DNA from 3 places in the Escherichia marmotae genome. Region 1 is predicted to be linked to each of the others. Evidence: predicted binding sites of a transcription regulator. Region 1 holds the regulator's gene; each other region holds the start of a gene.
What was found. The regulator CRP, encoded in region 1, controls carbon source genes, mostly activating them, when cyclic AMP is high. The targets are predictions, from matches to a motif close to ATGTGANNNNNNTCACAT.
Positions count from the first base shown of each region.

Region 1 (2,205 bases):
ATGAAAGTTTTGTGGTGATTCATTTTCGTAATCTGGAAGGGATCGATTTCCCTTGGCTGCTGGCGATGTTACAAGGCTCATTCATTTCCCACATCAATACGTTAGTGGTGCCGGGAGGTAAAATGGGTCTGGCAATGGAGTTAATTATGCTGCCGCTGGTACAACGACTGATGGAAGGGAAGAAAATCGAGTAAATGTTCTTATATGCCGGATAAAATAATATCCGGCATCATATTTTAATCATTAAATCACGCGGCTATCACTTCATAGGAGTGGGTAATATTCACGGCTTTCTCTAGCATCAGCGCTACCGAACAATACTTCTCGGCAGAGAGATCCACCGCTCGCGAAACCGCCGCGTCCTTCAGGTCGTGACCTGTGACGATAAAATGCAAATTGATGTGCGTAAACAGGCGCGGTGCCTCTTCGCGACGTTCAGAGGTCAATTTTACTTCACAATCGACCACATCCTGACGCCCTTTTTGCAGGATAGAAACCACATCAATGGCGCTGCAACCGCCTGCCGCCATCAACACCATTTCCATCGGACTTGGCGCTTTATCGCCAGAATTACCGTCCATTAAAATCTGGTGACCCGAGGCTGACTCGCCCAAAAAAGTTAACCCTTCGACCCACTTCACACGCGCTTGCATAATCGGAACTCCATTGCGTCAATTTTCCTGACAGAGTACGCGTACTGACCAAATCGCGCAACGGAAGGCGACCTGGGTCATGCTGAAGCGAGACACCAGGAGACACAACGCGAAAGCTATGCTAAAACAGTCAGGATGCTACAGTAATACATTGATGTACTGCATGTATGTAAAAGACGTCACATTACCGTGCAGTTCAGTTGATAGCCCCTTCCCAGGTAGCGGGAAGCACATTTCGGCAATCCAGAGACAGCGGCGTTTTCTGGCTCTGGAGAAAGCTTATAACAGAGGATAACCGCGCATGGTGCTTGGCAAACCGCAAACAGACCCGACTCTCGAATGGTTCTTGTCTCATTGCCACATTCATAAGTACCCATCCAAGAGCACGCTTATTCACCAGGGTGAAAAAGCGGAAACGCTGTATTACATCGTTAAAGGCTCTGTGGCAGTGCTGATTAAAGACGAGGAGGGTAAAGAAATGATCCTCTCCTATCTGAATCAGGGTGATTTTATTGGCGAATTGGGCCTGTTTGAAGAAGGCCAGGAACGTAGCGCATGGGTACGTGCGAAAACCGCCTGTGAAGTAGCTGAGATTTCCTACAAAAAATTCCGTCAATTAATTCAGGTGAACCCGGATATTCTGATGCGTCTCTCCGCACAGATGGCGCGTCGTCTGCAAGTCACTTCAGAGAAAGTGGGCAACCTGGCATTCCTCGACGTTACAGGTCGTATTGCACAGACACTGCTGAATCTGGCGAAACAACCCGATGCCATGACTCACCCGGACGGTATGCAAATCAAAATTACCCGTCAGGAAATCGGTCAGATTGTTGGCTGTTCTCGTGAAACCGTGGGACGTATTCTGAAGATGCTGGAAGATCAGAACCTGATCTCTGCACACGGAAAAACCATCGTCGTTTACGGCACCCGTTGATCCCATCGGAGTGCCGCGTTACCTGGTAGCGCGCCGTTTTGTTTAAGCCGATGTGGCGCAGACTGATTTATCATCCCGACATCAACTACGCACTACGACAAACACTGGTGCTATGTTTGCCCGTGGCCGTTGGTCTATTGCTTGGCGAATTAAGACTCGGGCTGCTCTTTTCTCTCGTCCCCGCCTGTTGCAATATTGCGGGGCTTGATACTCCTCATAAGCGTTTTTTCAAACACTTAATCATTGGTGCGTCGCTGTTTGCCACTTGTAGCTTGCTAACGCAACTGCTGCTGGAAAAAGATATCCCCCTACCCTTTCTGCTGACGGGGTTAACGTTGATACTTGGCGTCACTGCTGAGTTAGGGCCATTGCATGCAAAATTACTTCCCGCATCGCTACTCGCCGCCATTTTTACCCTCAGTCTGGCGGGATATATGCCGGTCTGGGAACCGTTGCTCATCTACGCGTTAGGCACGCTCTGGTATGGACTGTTTAACTGGTTCTGGTTCTGGCTCTGGCGTGAGCAACCGTTACGCGAGTCGCTTAGCCTGCTGTACCGTGAACTGGCGGATTACTGTGAAGCCAAATACAGCCTGCTTACTCAGCACACCGATCCCG
Region 1 is NZ_CP025979.1:2,809,304-2,811,508, forward strand. It holds gene C1192_RS14635 (phosphoribulokinase) at 1-194, shown strand, start outside; gene C1192_RS14640 (OsmC family protein) at 249-653, opposite strand; gene crp (cAMP-activated global transcriptional regulator CRP) at 955-1,587, shown strand; gene C1192_RS14655 (YccS/YhfK family putative transporter) at 1,638-2,205, shown strand, end outside.

Region 2 (2,205 bases), 2.0 Mb from region 1:
AGAATGCGCCCAACATGCGCCCCCACACCGGTAATAATATCTTTTGCCAGCAGATCGCCCCGCAGTGCCGCCTGGCACAATGAGTCCACGGTTAACGGCTGTCCGTGTAACATCGAACTCATGGATTGATTCAAACGTAATTGCGCCAGTTCAAGAATGCTGTCAACACTGGCGATGGTTTCCAGGCAGCCGTGGTTACCGCAATAACAGCGTTTTCCATAGGGGTCGACCTGAGTGTGGCCTATCTCCACAAGGCTACTGCTTCCTGCGTGTAACAGATGACCATCGGTAATCACACCCGCTCCCACATTGTGATCGATAACCACCTGAATCACATCGCGCGCTCCGCGGGATGCGCCGAACAAGGCCTCGGCCATCGTCCACGCGCTGATATCATGCTGAATATAAACCGGTACACCGGTATGCTGCTCAAGCGCTTCACCGAGCGGCATCTCTTTTACGTCCTCGTAGAACGGCATACGATGTACAATACCATTTTCCGTATCAATAATTCCCGGCATGGTAATGGCAATAGAAGTCAGGCGCTCGAGTTTTTTCTGATGGCGAATAAAAAACTGATCAATATGAGTAATGATGCGATCCAACAGCGGTAATTCATCCTGCAGCGCCAACTCCAGCGAGTCTTCCACCACCAACTTGCTGCTTAAATCACGCAGTGCAAGAAAAATCTCGCCACGACTAATACGCAAAGAAAGATAGTGCCAGGCTTCCGTTTCTACTACCAACCCCACCGCCGGACGGCCACGGTTTCCAGCCTCTTTAATTTCCAGCTCTTGCACCAGGTGCGCTTCAAGCATTTCGCGGACAATTTTGGTAATACTGGCTGGCGCGAGCTGCGCCATGCGAGAAAGGTCGATACGCGAAATGGGACCAAGCTGATCAATCAGGCGATATACAGCACCTGCGTTGGTCTGCTTTATTTGATCAATGTGCCCCGGCTGGTTTTCAGCAACCACCTCATACTCCCTATATTTTCGCGCTCCGAAATAATCTGTAGGCTATGGTGAAGCACTTCAATGCGTAACGTCAAATTTTTACTTAGCCATGTGATTGACAGCACATTTTTCGGGATTTTTTGCTGAATTTTTCCTCATCAGAGAGCATTCAGTAGCTGAATACGAAAGTTACGTGCTGCCGGGCTTTGTTCATGATGTTTTGGCCAAACCAGCCACATCTCAGAAACCGCATCCTCTTCCGCAATAGATACCCAACGCATTTCATTGAGTTGTACGCGTTTGAAAGAAGCGGGCAAAATCGAAACGCCAAGACCCGCGGAAACCAGGCCGATGATAGTCATCGCCTCGCCGACTTCCTGGGTGATGACTGGGGTGAGATTGTAACGTCGCATCAGGCCGAGAATGTCATCATACAGCCCCGTCCCTACGTGCGGATCAAAAAAAACAAAGGGTTCTTTTGCCAGTTCTGCCAGCGTTACATTCGATTTATTGGCCAAAGGATGATCATGCGGGATCATCGCCATAAGTGGTTCATGCACAATGACCGCGTGGTCCAGCGTCTCCGGCAACACAGTATTTCGTAGCAACCCCATATCCAGCGTCCCTTCGATAAGGGGTGCTATTTGCTCGCGGGTGTTCATCTCGCGTGTCTGCAAATGAACATCAGGAAATTCGCGACGAAACAGCGATAAGGTATCAGATACTGCGCGAATAAATGGCGCTGATGAGGTAAAGCCAATGCGTAACTCTCCCGCCTCTCCCTGATGCAGGCGTTCAGCGCGAGCGGCAGCGTCATCCACCATAGACAGGATTTGCCGACTATCAGCAAGGAACTGCTTCCCTGCTGCCGTCAGCATTACGCTGCGATTGGTTCGTGCCAGCAGTCGCGCGCCAATTTGTTGCTCCAGTATCTGAATCTGCTGGCTTAGCGGCGGTTGTGAAATATTCAGTCGGGCAGCAGCGCGACCAAAATGCAGCTCTTCCGCAACAGCAATGAAGTAACGAAGGTGGCGCAATTCAATATTCATACTTTAAACATCTTATTTGAGACTATTAATATATTAGACATAACAATTCGATTTTCCTAATCTATTCCTAATCCCACATCACGGGCATATTTAGCAAGGATTTCAAGTGAGTCGTACTACAACTGTTGATGGCACTCCGGCAAGTGACACTGACAAGAAAAACCTTTCCCGGACAAACGAATTCATTAAACGCGGTACGC
Region 2 is NZ_CP025979.1:798,960-801,164, reverse strand. It holds gene mlc (sugar metabolism global transcriptional regulator Mlc) at 1-977, opposite strand, end outside; gene ynfL (multidrug efflux transcriptional activator YnfL/SxtR(Kp)) at 1,115-2,005, opposite strand; partial or broken gene ynfM (multidrug efflux MFS transporter YnfM/SxtP(Kp)) at 2,112-2,205, shown strand, end outside.
Region 2: a site for CRP is predicted at 1,066-1,083, ahead of mlc (sugar metabolism global transcriptional regulator Mlc). Genes of this name have one in related genera too.

Region 3 (2,205 bases), 2.2 Mb from region 1:
CCGGTTTCGTTGTCGTACCAGGATACCAGTTTCACGAAGTTGTCGTTCAGAGCGATACCCGCTTTAGCATCGAACACGGAAGTGCAAACTTCGCCGTTGAAATCGGTAGATACTACGTCATCTTCGGTGTAGCCCAGAACGCCTTTCATTTCGCCTTCAGCAGCAGCTTTAACGGCAGCTTTGATCTGCTCGTAAGTTGCAGCTTTTTCCAGACGAACGGTCAGGTCAACTACGGATACGTTCGGAGTCGGAACACGGAACGCCATACCAGTCAGTTTGCCATTCAGTTCTGGCAGTACTTTACCTACAGCTTTAGCAGCACCGGTAGAGGACGGGATGATGTTCTGGGAAGCGCCACGGCCGCCGCGCCAGTCTTTGTGAGACGGGCCGTCAACGGTTTTCTGAGTAGCGGTAGTAGCGTGAACGGTGGTCATCAGACCTTCGATGATGCCGAAGTTATCGTTGATAACTTTAGCCAGCGGAGCCAGGCAGTTGGTGGTGCAGGAAGCGTTAGAAACGATGTCCTGGCCAGCATATTTGTCGAAGTTAGCGCCTTTAACGAACATCGGAGTGTTGTCTTTAGACGGACCAGTCATAACCACTTTTTTCGCACCAGCGGTGATGTGTTTACGAGCAGTTTCGTCAGTCAGGAACAGACCAGTTGCTTCAGCGACAACGTCAACACCAACTTCGTCCCATTTCAGGTTAGCCGGATCACGTTCAGCGGTAACACGGATTTTTTTACCGTTTACGATCAGATGACCGTCTTTCACTTCAACGGTGCCGTCGAAACGACCGTGAGTGGAGTCATATTTCAGCATGTATGCCATGTAATCAGCGTCTAACAGGTCGTTGATTGCAACGATCTCAATGTCAGAACGTTTCTGAGCAGCACGGAAAACAATGCGACCGATACGGCCAAAACCGTTGATACCTACTTTGATAGTCATATATTCCACCAGCTATTTGTTAGTGAATAAAAGGTTGCCTGTAAAATTACAAAAACCTTACGCAGCGTCAAGCGGAATCGTGTCAATCATTGCGACAAATCAATCCTGTGCCTTGGCATTACACGACTGACTCGCCTCACTCTTCCTTTGGGCTTGAAACCACATGAGGGCGGCGCCCAGAATTTTAAAGGGCAATTATGATAAAAATGTGATTTTCATCACGATTTAGGTGCAGCTATTTCGTCGAGATCAAGTTTAGGACAAAATTTTGCCAGTAGGTGTTAATGTTTTGTTAGAATAAGTCACGTAATGTGAGCGTGATTAAAGTGAGATGTGAGCAAATGGCTAACAAACCTTCGGCAGAAGAACTGAAAAAAAATTTGTCCGAGATGCAGTTTTACGTGACTCAGAATCACGGGACGGAGCCGCCATTCACTGGACGTTTACTGCATAACAAGCGCGGCGGTGTTTACCACTGTTTGATTTGCGATGCACCTCTGTTTCACTCCCAAACCAAGTATGATTCAGGCTGTGGCTGGCCCAGTTTTTATGAGCCGGTGGGTGAAGATTCGATCCGTTATATCAAAGACTTGTCACATGGTATGCAGCGGATAGAAATTCGTTGTGGAAACTGTGATGCCCATCTGGGGCACGTCTTTCCCGACGGCCCGCAACCCACAGGCGAACGTTATTGTGTTAACTCGGCATCATTGCGCTTTACTGATGACGAAAATGGCGAAGAAATCAACGGTTGAAAAAACGATTCAGCAACTTATTCCACAGGAGCGGGAAAATTATGGGTCTTGATGAAATAATCAACAGCATGACGCCTGAGGTTTACCAGCGTTTATCGACCGCCGTTGAACTGGGAAAATGGCCAGATGGTGTTGCGCTGACTGAAGAACAAAAAGAGAACTGCCTGCAACTGGTGATGTTATGGCAGGCCCGAAACAATACCGATGCGCAGCATATGACAATCGACACTAACGGTCAGATGGTCATGAAGAGCAAACAACAGTTGAAAGAAGATTTTGGTATCTCGGCAAAGCCGATAGCCATGTTTAAGTAAGAGATTTGTTCCCTTTATCAGACGTTTATGAAGAGAGGGATAATCTTTACTGTTACGAGTTGATTGTTTGATTTAACTACGAGCACGCCAGATGTGCCGTTGATGTGTCTTATCTGGCCTACAACGTCAGTACTGAATCGTAGGCCAGCAAAATTATCCCTGCGTCTCTTCCCAGTCCGCCAGCGT
Region 3 is NZ_CP025979.1:638,556-640,760, forward strand. It holds gene gapA (glyceraldehyde-3-phosphate dehydrogenase) at 1-950, opposite strand, end outside; gene msrB (peptide-methionine (R)-S-oxide reductase MsrB) at 1,292-1,705, shown strand; gene C1192_RS03435 (YeaC family protein) at 1,747-2,019, shown strand; gene pncA (bifunctional nicotinamidase/pyrazinamidase) at 2,173-2,205, opposite strand, start outside.
Region 3: a site for CRP is predicted at 1,157-1,174, ahead of msrB (peptide-methionine (R)-S-oxide reductase MsrB). Genes of this name have one in related genera too.